2 regions of the Pseudoalteromonas sp. MMG012 genome follow, and region 1 is predicted to be linked to the other one. Evidence: riboswitches for the same ligand, from Rfam matches in the RefSeq annotation. Region 1 holds a riboswitch; the other holds the start of a gene.
The links. A riboswitch is a leader RNA that binds a small molecule or an ion and turns the genes downstream of it on or off. The one in region 1 is predicted to bind lysine.
Positions count from the first base shown of each region.

Region 2: linked by a shared signal. The riboswitch ahead of dapA (4-hydroxy-tetrahydrodipicolinate synthase) and the one ahead of lysC (lysine-sensitive aspartokinase 3) in region 1 are both predicted to bind lysine.

Region 1 covers NZ_JAGJEF010000003.1:46,374-54,409, reverse strand. Annotated here, with positions in the region: gene J8L97_RS01805 (ATPase) at 1-1,514, opposite strand, end outside; gene J8L97_RS01800 (condensin complex protein MksE) at 1,511-2,062, opposite strand; gene J8L97_RS01795 (hypothetical protein) at 2,049-3,311, opposite strand; gene nhaD (sodium:proton antiporter NhaD) at 3,461-4,708, shown strand; lysine riboswitch at 4,827-4,998, shown strand; gene lysC (lysine-sensitive aspartokinase 3) at 5,086-6,432, shown strand; gene J8L97_RS01780 (DUF924 family protein) at 6,535-7,065, shown strand; gene J8L97_RS01775 (sodium-dependent transporter) at 7,174-8,036, shown strand, end outside.
Region 2 covers NZ_JAGJEF010000017.1:32,732-40,767, reverse strand. Annotated here, with positions in the region: gene J8L97_RS08320 (TraB/GumN family protein) at 330-1,220, shown strand; gene J8L97_RS08315 (hypothetical protein) at 1,361-1,993, shown strand; gene J8L97_RS08310 (response regulator) at 1,987-3,699, opposite strand; lysine riboswitch at 3,850-4,057, shown strand; gene dapA (4-hydroxy-tetrahydrodipicolinate synthase) at 4,170-5,054, shown strand; gene J8L97_RS08300 (2,3,4,5-tetrahydropyridine-2,6-dicarboxylate N-succinyltransferase) at 5,065-5,805, shown strand; gene J8L97_RS08295 (PLP-dependent decarboxylase) at 5,805-7,010, shown strand; gene J8L97_RS08290 (succinylglutamate desuccinylase/aspartoacylase family protein) at 7,020-8,036, shown strand, end outside.

The DNA of each region.
Region 1 (8,036 bases):
GCAACGTCTCGTTGTTGTTGAAACTCTTTCAATGATTGCTGAAGAGCGGTTAACTGTGCAGCCAGTTGCTCCTTATTTTCACCACTTTGCATTTGTACTGGAGTCAGTTTTTTAAGTTTTATACTGGCACCAGGAACCGTCAATTCACCTCCTTTTACTGAGGCGGATAGTTGACTTAAGAACTCACCAAAAGCATCTTCATCGGTGATACTAACTTCACCTTGGTTGGTCGTAGCAAATGACAATAAATCAGGGTTAAGTATACGAGATATTTCTTCAACCTCTTTGAGTGATAGGTCTTCACGCATACGTGTAAACAAGTTAAATTCTAAGTTCTTGAGTTGTAACTTTAAGCTCTTAATTTGTTTTTGTGTTTCATTGATCCTAAAGTCGAGTGTATGTAAGCTTTGTCCATGCGCGCTATTGATAGAAAAAGACAGTTGTTCATATTCTTTTTTCAATAGCTGTAGATTGGTTTTTAGAGTGGCGTGATTGGTGAGCTCAAACTCAGTTTTTAGGCCGTGGTAGTTAATAAACCATTGTTCAATTTGTGTTTGACGACGCTCAATGTCTCTAGACTGTTGCAAATACAACTGCTGTTTTTGTTCAAAATCGTGTTTCTCTTGTTCAATGTTAGTCAGTTGCTCTGAAAGCTCAGTATGTTGCGATTGTTGGTATTCTTCATACTCGCCTAAGGCAATATCTATTTTAGGTGCGTAGGCAGCTAGCTTTCCTTTGAGTGTTGCATCAGCGTTAAGCATTTCCTCTAATGCACCGATGGGCTCTTGCATTGATTCCAAAACGGTAAGTTCTCGACGGGAGCGATTAACTTTATCGAATGCACGACGCCATACTTCGTAAAAATCAACTCGAGAGTTTGACATATGCCGCTCAAATACTCGCAACATAAAACGTTTTACATCTTGTGCACCTAGCTTATGTAGATTAAGTATACGTCTAAATATTTCTTTATAAATAGCAGCATCTTGGACGTTGTTAAGTGGGATCATTTTTAAATTGATGTCGCCATCAAATTGTGTGGCGCCGCCGGTTAAAAGTGCATTGAGTTCAGCGGCTTTTAGTTCTACGGGACTCATGCCCTTGCTTTGTAGATGTTTGAATAATTTAGTGTATTTTATGATGCTTTTACCTTCAGTAAAGTCATCTAGGTTTAGTTTACCTGGGTAGCAAAAAAATTGGTGTGCAAACCCAGCTATTTTGCCAAGGCCAGCAACGCCAATTACCACATCTCCATGGGGGAGGTTTGCTTCGAGCAAAATATAGGATTGGTCAGACGAAAAGTAAAACTTTCGCGTTTCTTCTAAATCATGGCCATCCCACTCGGTCAATCGTAAATCATTGATAAGAGGGAATTGTAAGGCATTAATAACCGAACTTTTACCGGTGTTATTTGGTGCGCAGATAGAAGCACTTTTATTGAGTGGGATCACGCACTTCGCATAGCCCGCGGTATTTAATAGCGCTAATTTACTTAGGCCGTATAGTTCACTCATACTTCTTCCTCTAGTCCATCAAAATTTGTGTCGTTTACTTCCATTAGTGCATCAATATAACGATATACGGGCGCTAAATGGATAAAACCTCGCTCAGTTTCTTTCGCTAGTCCAAGTCTAATCATCCTGAGGTATACATCTTTACGGAGGTCGGAGCCTGAGAAAATCTCAAGTTGATCAAATAAGTGTTTATTTAACTGCACTAAAGTTTGCATCAGCTCTAGATCTGCCGGCTCGTCAAAAATTGCACGCAAAGGATCTTTTCCCTGATTGGCAAAGTGTTCGATAAGAATAAAGAGTGTGAGTGCAATGGCACGAGAAATTTTTCCCATGTTAGGGGTACTTTCATCACTTGCGAGATAGTAGAACCCACGAGCATCGTGTTGTAGATCATGGCCTAAGGCATTAAATAGTGCTTGATAGGCGTCAATGTTCTGGTCGAGTTGTTGCCATAACGTCGTGTCTTGCTCACTGATATGATAGCCACTGGCCAATTTTTTGTTAATGGCTTGTAATTCTGTTAGTTCTGTTAAATTAATTGTTGTCATTAGTGTGTTCTATTTTTGTACTGGCATTAAATGGGTAGAGAGAGAAGTCATGCTCTGCTATGTTCACTGTGACTCGCTGTTCATCTTGCGCCAGCTCCAGTGCTTCATCACTGATTAGCTTTTGATATAAAAATAATAACTCATCAGCGTCTAAGTCAGGGTAGTGCCCAGTGAGAAACCCGAGCAATGCAATTTTAGTTTTACCTGTATTTGAAAAGCTGTTCTTAACATCTGCATAGTCTGGAATATGCGGGCTTTGATATACAGAGACATCACTTTGATCTGGAAGTTGATATTCATCATGTTCAAATTCGGCCAAGCCAGCCATATAAGCAACCATGTGTCGTTGCTGGCCAAGTGAAAAGCGCTGAATGTCTGATACGAACTCTGGTTGAACAGGGCTTAACATTGGATCAACCCCATTCTTACGGATCATTGCGAGTACTTTGGATGCTTGACGCGTAATTAAAGAGTTTCTGCGCAACTCTTCACGCAATGGCATTAACATATCTGCACTTTTTCTTAAGCTTTCCCTACCGACCAAGTGCATATCCAAGATTCGTGTGCGCAGTTGTTCAAGCATACGTTTGTCTTGGGCACCACGGCCATATAATTCAATATCATCAATTTGTTGACTCAACTGATTTTCAATGACGTTAAAACAGGCATGAAACTCACCGCGTATATCAACCATTTCTAACATCGGTTCTATATATTCGTCAAATGCCTCTATAACTGCGCGATACCGTTTTTGTAGTGATATTGAGCTGCTATCAGATTTTGCTTGTTCGACAATGTTGAAAATGGCATTTTCATTATGTAAAAATAATTTAATGATCTTTCTGACGCGCTCATCCATGATTCGGCTAAAGCGCCGTAGTTCACTTTGATCACCTTCATCAGCAGCTTGCTCTAGGCGGTTACCAAGTCGTTCAAGATCTTTTACCAGAACGGTGATCTCTTGTGCCAAACCTAGGTGCTCTTCTTGTAACAGAAAACTTGCGAAATCTGCGATAGCTCGATTTATTTCCAGCTGTGAAGATTTAGCCAGTGGAATGATGATCTCTTGATTGAGTAAGCGATTAGTTTCTCTGAATATTCGTTCACTGGTCCATTGAGGATTTTTGTGTTTTATGATGTTTTGAACATCTTTGACGCTAAAATCGGTCATTTTAAAGCGTTTAAAAAGTAGCTCCAATACGCTCCAATGTTCATTTAGCGTATTTAAAACTTTCTTAGCTGGGATCATAACTTTCCAGAGTGTATCTTTTATGTGACGTTTATAGGAAATTAATTGGGCTTAGTCGTAGCGTATCCTATATGTAAGTGCTAGACTCCGCGCCGAATTACGTTACCTTTCTAAATTTTTAACTTTTAATTACAGGTTGTTTACGCATTATGGTTACGCCCATTATCCTTACCCTAATAGCGATTGCGTTTGTGCTTATCGTTATAGAGGATATCATCCATGTAAACAAGGCCAAAACCACCCTTTTTTTTGGTACTTTATGTTGGATTATCGCTTTTATCTCACCTATTCATGGTCAAAGCCCAGAAAATGTACAACATGCGCTAGATCATAACATTCTTGAAATCGCCACACTGTGGTTGTTTTTGATGGCTGCAATGACGTTTGTGGCCTATTTAAACTCTAAGGGGTTTATACAAAATATCGTGCATCGTGTTATGCCATCTCAGATCAGTGAGCGTAAGCTTATGTTCTTGGTAGGCATTGCCGCTTTTGTATTTTCCTCGGTTTCAGACAATATTACCGCAACCTTGATTTCTTTGGCAGTAGTTATGTCGTTGAAGCTAGATCCAAAGAAGTTAATTAAGTATGCAACACTAATTATTTTTAGTGTTAACTCTGGTGGTGTGTCACTCATTACAGGTGATGTAACAACATTAATGATCTTCTTAGCGGACAAAGTCACTATTCCTAATTTATTGTTACTTGTCGGTCCTGCGCTGGTGAGTGTGATAGCGCTGGCAGCTATGTTGTCTATAGGTATGAATGAGCAACTACGCTTTGAAAAGCAGATACAAAGACGGATAGAGAAAACGGATATAACGATTGCAGTGATATTTACTTCGACAATTTTTGCGACGTTATTTTTGAGTGTGCAGTATCAAGTGCCGCCTTTACTTACATTCTTATTTGGTTTGTCGTTGATGTTTTTGGTTGCTCAATTCTTAATGCGCAAGAAAGATGTGAACAAGAAAATTATTGATTATATTCGAGAGATTGAGTACGACACTCTATTATTCTTTGTTGGTGTACTATTACTTGTTGGCGCGCTCAAAGAAGTGGGTGTCCTGGCCATGTTTACAGACCTGTATGTTTACATTGCACCAGAATATGCCAATTATTTAATGGGATTACTCTCAGCGGCAGTTGATAACGTACCGTTAACGGCCGCTTTATTAAAGGCCGATATTGTGATGACGCCACAGCAATGGTTGATGTTTACCTATGCGACAGGGGTAGGTGGTTCAATGTTAGTGATAGGATCTGCTGCGGGAATTATCGCGATGAGCAAAGTGAAAGCACTGACGTTCATGAGCTACTTGCGTATGTTTTTATATTTGTTGATTGCATATACCATTGGCTATGCTGGAGCGTATGTCGCAGGGCAATTTATGTAGTTCACTACAAAAGGTACAATTTAGCACTTGACACCTAGACGTCTAAACGTTACTTTGTTTTTAGCCCGCGTAATATGCGGGCTTTTATTTTGCCTGTGTTCAGTAATGACGAGGCAAAATAAACAGAAGAGGTGCGATACTTAGGTATTTAGTGAAAGGTGACGAACGCCAAAGACCACTAAAGAGGGAAGTACTCGCCGAGGAAGTTCATAGCACGTCACTGTGAACTTTCGGTTTACGAGGTTGAATCCTTGGAACTGTCACCGTTTTGGTGGAGAGCTTCTGGCAATGGTTCCTTCTTTATTTACAAAGCACCTTAATTGCCAAGTTCTCCTTATTTATTATGATTGCCCCCAATGCAGTCAAAAGGAGATATTATGAGTTCACAGTACACGGTCGCAAAGTTTGGTGGCACCAGTGTAGCCGATTTTGATGCCATGCACCGTTGTGCGCAAATTATTCACGATGACAATAATGTACGTGTTGTTGCCGTGAGTGCCAGTGCGGGAGTGACAAATCATCTAGTAACGCTAACGCAACAAAAAGCCGACGAAAGTGCACGTATGGCGTTAGTCGATAACATCATTAAAATTCAGGACTCGATTTTAGCCCATTTAACACTGGAAGCGGATTTAGCACAGTTATTTAATTTAACCCTTGATGAGCTAAAGTCGTTGGCGTCTTTACCCGCGTTAAGTGCACAACAGTGTGATGAAATGTTGAGTTTTGGGGAGCGTTTATCGTCATTTTTATTTACCCAAGTACTCAGAGATATTGGCGTAAACGCCGAGCGATTTGATGTACGTAAAGTGTTAAAGACTGATAACCAATTTGGTAAAGCCACACCGGATATTGCAGCGACACAGGTGGCGGCTCATAAGCACTTAATACCATTGTTAGGTGAGAAGGTGATTGTGACTCAAGGTTTTATCGGCAGCGATCCGTATAATCAAACAACGACGCTGGGACGTGGTGGCTCTGACTACAGTGCGGCTTTATTAGCGGAAGCTATAGAAGCAAAAAGTGTTCATATCTGGACTGATGTTGTTGGTATTTTTAGTACAGATCCGAGACTGTGTGTAAAAGCTACACCTATTGCCAAATTGAGTTTTGATGAAGCAGCAGAGATGGCTACTTTTGGTGCGAAGGTATTACATCCAGCAACAATATTACCAGCTAGCCGCAGTAATATTTCAGTGTTTGTCGGATCGAGCCGCGACCCACAAGCAGGCGGCACTTGGATTGAAAAAGACACATCATCACAAGCAGGGATCAGAGCTGTTACGCAGCGGAAAAATCAAATATTGCTCACGCTAAAGAGTCCTGAGATGTTACTAGCTAGTGGTTTTTTGGCGCGTATCTTCACGATATTGAGTGCTTATAATATCTCAGTGGACTTGGTAACAACATCAGAAATAAGTGTCGCGATCACGCTAGATAACGCACTGAACGCGTCACGACCTGAACTTGATCAAGATTGTTTAGAAGAGCTAAGCCAATTTTGTCATGTTACTGTTGAGAACAATTTAACACTGGTGGCTCTTATTGGTTCTCAGATCCAGTTACGTCAGCATGAAGTCAACTTAATGCAAGTGCTCAGTGATTTCAATATTCGACTGATTTGCCATGGCGCAAGTAAGCACAATTTGTGCTTTTTGGTTGAACAAACAGACTCGGATAATGTGGTTCAAGCCATTCATGCGAAGTTACTGGAGGCTGCATAGCGGCTAGTATCTTTTTAGTAACAATAACTAGTAATTAAGTTTTAGATTGCATGGTGGTTGAATCCCGAGTAAAGTGACTATTACATAAACTGGGAGGCCGTCATGCAGTATCAAGATATCTATAATTTTTGGTTTGTCACTTGTTCAGAGTCTGATTGGTGGCAAAAGTCCGCGCATTTTGACATCAAAATAAAATCCCAATTTATGGTTCATTATAGAATGGCTGTACAAGGAGAACTCGCACATTGGCGAGCTGATCCTGTGGGCACTTTGTGTGAAATAATCGTGCTCGACCAGTTTTCTAGGAATATGTTTCGAGATACACCAGAGGCTTTTTCTGCGGATCCATTGGCGTTGTGTCTCGCGCAAAATGCCATTGATAAAGGCTTCGATAAACGCTTAAATGATACTGAGCTAAGCTTTTTGTATATGCCATTTATGCACAGTGAAAGTAAAATTATTCACCAACAGGCTGAACAGCTTTTCAGAGCTTTGCCTAATTATGAGTTCGAGTTATCCCATAAGCGAATTATTGATCGATTTGGCCGCTATCCACATAGGAATCAAATATTAAGCCGCGTATCTAATGATGAAGAGCTACAGTTTTTAATGGAAGCTGGCTCAAGTTTTTAGACATTAATCATATTTGTTGCGCCTATTCTAAATTTTCGACTCGCTGTCGCATTTTTCAAACAGTTAAGTATAATCAGCGGTCCAAAACAATAATCATATAGACTCGTTATGGCTCAATTGCGTGATGGCTTTCAAAGTCGACTTGGCTTTGTTCTTGCGGCGGCTGGTGCTGCGGTAGGACTTGGCAACATTTGGGGATTCCCCACACAAGCAGCGAACCACGGTGGTGGCGCATTTTTGCTTGTTTATTTCATTGTGATATTTCTTTTAGCGCTGCCTGCATTGTATACCGAGCTATATTTAGGGCATCAAGCGCAGGCTAACCCTGTTAAAGCATTAAAACAAGCGTGGCAAGAAAAGGGGCCGAATATTGGGGCCACGGCAGGCTATGTTGGATTATTTGGTGCCATTGTAATGCTGAGTTTTTATTCTATCGTTGCTGGATGGATGTTGGCATACTCTATAGAACCGATTACTCGCTTTTTGGGCTTTGACCAATTGAGTGCTTTTTTGGTGGGAGAGTCCACACTTCGTAACTTTATATTTACACCTGTGATGTTGATCCTAACAGCAAGTATCATATTGAAAGGAGTGAAGTCAGGCATAGAAATCTGGTCTCGGCGTTTAATGCCAATGTTATTGCTGCTTTTAGCTGCACTCATTGTTTATATCGGCACGTTAGACGGTGCGGCGCAAGGGTTTCAAGCTTATTTGGTTCCTGATTTTTCACATATCACAGATCCCGACTTAATTATTGCGGCAATGGGTCAAGCATTTTTTTCATTGTCTTTGGGTGTTGGCTGTATGATGATTTATGGATCTTACCTGAAGCCAAACGCGAACTTACCAAAGCTCACTGCAAGTGTTGCGCTGTTAGATACAGGCGTCGCATTCTTAGCTGGTTTACTGATCATTCCTGCGATATTTGTTGCCCAACATAACGGGGTTGAAGTGTTCCAAGATGGTAAGCT
Region 2 (8,036 bases), on a different contig from region 1:
ATATCACCAAATTAAATTATTTACGTAACGACAAATCGCTGTTTCTCGACTTGCCTTGTTCTTTTTCTATTAGTAACCCGAAGCCCAACCCAAGTCAACCATAAAAACAATGCTTAATATCAATGAAAAACACTTTGCAAAGGTTTTTCAATCCACACAAAGTAATATTTCAAATAAAAAAACCTGAATTTTACAATTTCTTTTTGTTTTGACGTGTTCATATTTTATTTACAACACATTTCATCCTGTAAAAAAATCATATGAAACTTTTATGATCTACTCGGTATTTTGATTATGATGATACATCACAATCTATTCTAGGGAATACCATGGCAACCTACACTGCTCGCCTTATCGTCATTTTCATCATCGGCTTTTTATTTCTATTTAGCCACAACGGGCATACAACACCTGCGTTATACAAAATCGAAAAGTCAGGGATCACATCCTATTTATTGGGCACTGTACATGTAGGTGATGAATCAATGAAGAGGCTTAATCAGATGGTCACTACAGCGATTGATGCCAGCAGTGCTGTCATTGTTGAAGTCAATATTAACAACTTATCACCCCTTGAAATACAACGTCGCTCAGCACCATTTATGCTACTCACCCCACCTAACACCTTAAAGAATCAACTGAGTAAAAAAAATTACGCCCAATTAAAAGCGTATCTAGCCGAAAAAGAAATCGATATTGCAGTATTTAATCAATATGCCCCTTGGGCAGTTATGGTTACAGTATTACAAATGGAATACCAGAAATTAGGGTTCAAAGATGATTTTGGCATTGATAAGCAGGTGCTTAACTATGCAAACATGAAACAAAAACCCATCATTGAATTAGAGACACTGGAACAGCAATTTGCCATGTTTAACCGCTTAAGTGCACAAGGTGACAGTATGTTAACCGAAACATTCAAACAAATGGGTGATATAGAGCACTACTTTTTAGATTTGATCCGCGCTTGGAAGCAAGGTGATATGGCCACACTCAGTAAATACTACAATTTAAGCTTTGACGACAGTACTTATGGAAGGTTTAGTGAGCAAGTCATGCTCATTGAACGTAATAATAATTGGGTTAATATGTTAACTAAGCAACTGACAAAACAATCTTTATTTATCGCAGTCGGTGCCCTACACCTGCCAGAAAAACACGGCCTAATAGCGCAATTACAACAACACGGTTTTGTCATTACCAATATTTCAGTAAAATAAGACTCACGCCTTTATTATGCCAAATGTACTGAACGCTCCCACATTTGGCATAGTGAAGCGCCTGCCTCCAACTTTTGATTTAAACCTTTTCAGCTTATTTCACGTCACACCCTATAAATGCATAAATTGGGGTAAAGAACATGAAGACGATTGTACTTTTAGTGCTTTTAATGCTTTTAATGCTTTTAGCAGCCATCAACACGGCAAACGCCGCTGACAATCATATCATTAAACAGTATTTTGCAATTGAAGACAGCCAAGTGCTGGAAATTGACGTACCGGTCGGTAACTTAAAAATGATCGCCTATGATGGTGAGCAGATTGAAGTATCAGTTGTTTTAAAATCGCAGCAGCACGGCAATTGGTACCCACACACCAACAACTTATCTGATATAAAATTAAAAAGCCAACGCAACCAGAATAAATTGTCACTGTCAATTGATGAGGAAAACTTGCAACAACATTGGCACGTAAAAGTACCAACTGCCTTTCGCTTAGATATCGAAATAGGCGTAGGCAATGTTGATATTGCAGATCTTGACAATTCCGCAGAGGTTGAGGTTGGCGTGGGCAAGGTACGCATTGGTACCAACGTATCTGATTTTAACTCTGTATCTTTAGAGTCTGGTGTAGGCAACACCAGCTTAATTGGGTTAGTCAACAAAGCTCAGCATCACAAAAAAGTGATTCACTCTGAAACCATATATCACGGTAAAGGCGCATATAACCTAGAGGTTGAAGTTGGGGTTGGAAATATTAAAGTACGTCATTGAATTAGCCCAACATGTTCAAGCGCTGTGCGCACTGACTCTTTCCTTAATGGTTTCAGAATGGTCACGTCAGCACCCAGCGCTTTTGCCCGATTTAATTCTACTGGTTCACTATTTGCGGTCACAACAATGATGGGTTCAGATAAGCCCAGTGTTTGTCGAATATATTCAATGGCCTGAAAGCCATCCATCACCGGCATATTTAAATCCATAAAAATCACATCATAATGATGAGTACTCAAATCATCGACAGCTGCCAATCCATGCTCAACATGCTTCACGGTAATTGAAAATGTCTCTAGTACTTTTTTAATTATCTTTGCATTTAATGGGTTATCTTCCACTAATAAACCAGTTAAAGGCCGTAGTTGACAATGTTGTTCTTGTTGGCTTTGCACGAGATAAATAGGGGTTTTTACCCGTACCACGGTACCGCTAGATAGCCCCTTTTCAAACTCTATGTCTCCGCCCATGGCATCTAACAACCATTTACACCGTACCAAGCCTAGCTGTAAACCTTGAAAGTGTGTCTCTGCCACATTGCTTGAAAGCGGCGAAACACCAGAAAAACCACACCCGGTATCTTTTACGGCGATCTGCAAGTAAGTCAGAGTTTCATCTAAATACACCTCGATTAATACACTGCCTTGCTCGGTGAATTTAATCGCATTATCAACTAATTGGCCAATGATCCACGCCAGGTGTTCATGATCACAAGCAATAACCAATGATGTAGAAAATGAAAACTCGGTCTCTAATGCTATCTTTTTCCGCTGTGCTTCATATTCATGGGGTGAAATCGCCTGCATCAGCGTTTGAGTAAGATCATCAGGCACCACCGACACCAGAATATCTCCTTGCTCCCAACGACTAAACTCTTGAATTGCATTCAACTGGTTAACTAATTGCTTCGCCGACACCTCTACTTGTGTCAGCTGTGATTGCGCCCCATCTTGGCGGTATAGGTTTAAAAAACCCAAAATAGCTTGTAAAGGCGTTCTTAACTCATGACTTGCACGAGCAAGAAAGTGCGTTTTCATGGTTAAGGCATGCTGCGTTTTTTGTTTTTGAAGTTCAAGAGAATCGATTGTATCCCTTACCTTTTTCTCCATTGGTTTAAAGATAAATACCACTTCTAACCAAAGCACAACGATTGCACTGACCCAGAATACAAATTCAAACAAACGTGTTAATGCCACTTTACGATTAGCACCTTGCTCAAAAAGTTGCACAGCTTGTTGTTGATAAAATAGTAATACCTGTGCTTCATTGGCCATCTTAATAGCCACCTCTGCACTGAAGGTTTTAGAGTCATATAACGCTAAAAAGTCTAAGCTCCGTTTATTCAAATTAGCCGGCGCATCAAAATACAATGTCATTAACGTTTCAGACAAAAATACATATTTCCCCTCTTTTTCACCTAGGATCATCTGATGATTGGCCGAAAATACGCGCACACTTTTATCCAACTCTGTAAAAAGTGTCTGGGTGAGCTTTTGCTCTTTTTTATAAAAAACAATTTGATTGACGTGTAACGCTATTTTCTGTGCCAACATACGTTGCATACCTGCACGATTAATAAGCTCCGCATCCTCTTGTTTTTGCTGCAAAAGGTATTGCATCGCCGCAGCCGCCAATGTGACTAATACCCCCATTACCAACACTGCGATAAAATAACGGCTGCGCATAGACTTAATGATATTACGCATATTAACTTATCCATCCTATTTGCCATAAAGTGTAGTGTAAAAATTGAAAACTAACATAACCTCACTTGACACCTAGATGGCTAAAGTGTTTCAATGCGTGCTCACCCTATTTGAGGGTCAATGTAAACTCACCGAGTAATATGTTGGCCTAGGGCTGGAAGAGGTGCGTTATTCAGGTACTTGTGTTGAGGAGAGCAAACTCCCATGACACACAAGGAGGGGAACTAACGCCGAGAAATATATACTATTTGCTCAGTATACATTTCGGGCGACTGGGTTGAATCCCAGCGACTGTCACCAATTGCAGCGTTAATCATATTAACAACGCACATATGTTTGGTGGAGAGCTTCTGGTCTTAAAATAATAAGGCCACTCGCCTTGTCATTTTTAAGTCCATTGCTCTTCGAATTTTAACTGTTCGAAGTTTGGACTCACTCCAGACCCCGAACAAGATATAAGTTCGGTAGAGATGAAATCACAATACGATTTATCCAACTATCCGTTGTGGACAGCCTTAGTTACGCCTTTTGATGCGAATAACCAAGTTGACTATGACACTTTACATTCGCTTGTGAATGAACAAGCGCAAGCAAATAACGGTATTCTCCTGCTTGGCAGTACTGGTGAAGGGCTGGCCTTAAGCTCTGCTGAGCATAAGTGCATTGTCGAGACTGTTTGCAACATGCAATTAGACGTCCCTATTATGGTGGCTGTGGGCGGTATGAACTTACAAGATCAGTCCGAATGGGTGGCGTTTTGTAATAGCCAGCCGATTCATGCACTGTTGCTTGGCTCTCCGTTATACACAAAACCTGGGGTAGTCGGCCAAACACAATGGTTTGACACCCTGCTGAGCGCCACTGACTTACCTTGTATGTTATACAACGTACCTGGACGCAGTGGGGTATCCATCACACCCCAAGTGCTCAAAAATCTAGCCCACCATACAAATTTATGGGCACTCAAAGAGGCCAGCGGTGATATTGGAGTGTTTGAAGCTTTCAGAAAAGCCAATCCAACTCTCGCTATTTTTAGTGGCGATGACGGCCTCATGCCATATTTTGCTCAAGCCGGAGCTGCTGGACTCGTATCCGTGGCCGCAAATGCCTGGCCAAAGCAAACCGCTGAGTTTGTTCGCCGCTCGTTAGCGGGGACTTTTCCTAACTTGTTTACAACTTGGACTGATGCTGTTAATAGCCTATTTTCAGTGGCTAATCCCATTCCAGTCAAAGTATTAATGCATGTACAGGGCAAACTTAGTACCCCTAATTTACGTCCTCCATTAACGCACCTAGAGTTGCCGTGTACTCAGGCAATTGACCGTGCAAACACCACAATTTTATCTTGGAATTAAGGCAGTTATTATGAGCTGGTTAGAACTATTAAACAATTTAGAAAATGGCAGTGTACGTGCTGCGACACAAGACGAACAAGGCAACTGGCACGCTAATATCGAAATAAAGCAAGGTATTTTAGAAGCTTTTAAAAATGGCAATAATATTGAATTCCCGGGTGGTTTTGTTGATAAACATAATTTAGCACCACAAGGGTTTGCAGCTGAAGCAGGCGTTCGTATGGTCCCTGGTGGCAGTAGTGTTCGCCGTGGTGCGCATGTTGCATCGGGTACCATTATCATGCCACCAGCATATGTGAATATCGGTGCCTACATAGGTGAAGGTACTATGGTCGATAGCCACGCATTAGTAGGATCATGTGCTCAAGTAGGTAAAAATGTACATTTAAGTGCCGCAGTCCAACTTGGTGGTGTACTTGAGCCTATCGGTGCCAGCCCTGTCGTTATTGAAGACGACGCATTTATCGGTGCAGGCTGTGTGATTGTTGAAGGTGTTGTGGTAAAAAAAGGGGCCGTTTTGGCACCCGGCGTACGTTTATCAGCGACGATCCCTGTCTATGACTGTATCAACGAGCGTCAACTAGACAAAGGCGAAGCAATTCCAGAAAATGCCATTGTTATTCCAGGCTCTCGACCATCGTCAAGTAAGTGGGGCCGTGAGCAAGGCCTGAATATGTCGTGTGCACTTATCGTCAAATATCGTGATGAACAAAGCGATGCTTCTTTAGAATTAGAAGAGGTATTACGATAATGACTTTTTTGAGCACACCATTACGTCAAACTATTACTGAGTTGACTAAACAAGAACATACTCCGTTTTTTGTTTATGACTTAGATGGCTTACTGTCACACCTAAAACCACTCACAGAGCAATCTGTTGTGAAGCTATGGTACGCAGTTAAAGCTAATCCTTTATCTAACGTGATCCAAACCTTAGATAAAGCGGGGTTTGATTTTGATGTGGCCAGTAACGGTGAACTTGACCAAGTTTTACGTCAAGGTATCGATGCTAGCCGAGTGCTCAATACTGGACCTGCCAAATCAAAAAGGCAGATCCAGCACTTTCTGTCACAAGGTGTACGTACCTTTGTGGCAGAAAGCCATAATCAAGTTAAGTGGCTTAATGATGCTGCTGAAGAATTAGATATTCAACTGCGTATTTTACTTAGAGTACAGCTGCGCTGGCCTGAAGGTGAGAAAAACCCACTTGGTGGTGATAGCCTAACGCCTTTTGGATTAGGCGTTGAACAATGGCACTCGTTGCAAATAAGTAAATACCAAGCCCTGAATTTTGTTGGCCTGCACATTTTCCAATGGGGCAACATGTTAAGTACTGAGAAGCTCGCGCAACTTTGGACGCAAATGGTGCCGCCACTAAAAGCTCTGGCCGATAACTTGGGCTTCAAATTAGACATATTAGACTTAGGCGGTGGCTTAGGGATCCCTTACTCTGAAAACGACGCTCAGTTAACTTGGCCAACTTTGATTGACGCACTCGCACAAATTAAGGCATCAGCTGGCGTAACAGAGCTGTGGATGGAGCTTGGTCGATATGCTGTGGGAGAGTTTGGTCATTATGCCAACCCTGTCGTCGAACAAAAACAAAACTATGATGAGCATCAACTTATTATGTCGGGGGGTATTAATCACCTGTTGCGTCCAGCAGTAACCAACCAAGCATTCCCGTGTGAACTACTACGTAATTCAAGCGCAGCATCTCGCAGCTATGTGCTCCATGGCCCGTTATGCACAGCCTTAGATAATTTAGGCTATCACACGTTACCTAAAGATATACACGAGCAAGACTGGTTGGTATTCAGCCAATGTGGCGCGTATGGCTTTACAGAAAGTATGCCCTACTTTTTATGTCATGAATTACCAGCTGAGTATGTGATTGAGCACGGCAAAATATGCCACGTCAGAGCTATGCAGCATGCCAGTGATTATTTAAGATAAGGAGCCAATATGACCCCAATTAAGCAAGAAAATATTCAAGTGGGTGAAATAGCAAACGGGCTACCATTAACGATTCCAGTGTATCGTTTAAAAGGCAATGGTACCGGCCCACGCGTCTATATTCAGGCCAATATGCATGGTGCAGAAGTGCAAGGCAATGCCGTTATTTATCAATTACTAGAACAGTTGCAACAACAGACATTGGCTGGTGATATTACGTTAGTCCCTTACGCCAACCCTATTGGATGTAACCAAAAGTCTGGGGAATTTACGCTAGGCCGCTTTGACCCAATTACAGGCACCAATTGGAATCGCATGTATCAAAGTCATCTACCATTAGTGGATACCTTTGTTGCTGAACATCTCGACAGCTCCTTAAGCGAAATTAAAAACCAGTTTTCAGCAGCTTTAGTACAAGCGACACAAGCTATGCTTGATGGGCCAGCATACAGTATAAATACCGGTAAACGCATAGCTTTAAACCTACAACGCTTAGCCCATGAAGCAGACATTGTACTGGACTTACACACTGGGCCTATTTCATCTAAACATCTATATTGCCCAGAATATGCCAAGGCGAGTGCCAGTTACTTTAATATTCCCCATGTGCTGCTCATTCCCAACGACTTTGATGGAGCACTTGATGAAGCCAGTTTTTGTCCGTGGTGGGCATTGAATGAAGCCTATAAAAAACAGGGGCGAGATATACCTGTTTTAGTTGAAGCATTCACTGTTGAACTTGGCTCTCAAGAAAAAATTGACTTAACCGAAGCCAAAGCAGATGCAGCAAGTCTACTCAGCTACTTAAGCTATAAAGAAGCGTTGCTAAACTCGCCATTTAAACCACAAGCAATGGTCCGCTACGGTTGTATGCTGCAAGATTACCTAGCCTACTATGCACCAATGGGTGGCATGGTTGAATACACAGCGGTACTGGGCAGCCATATAAAAGCAGGTGACACAATCGCTCATATTTTGCGCATGGAGCGTTACCTGTCGGAGCAACCTTTGCACAGCATCACTTTA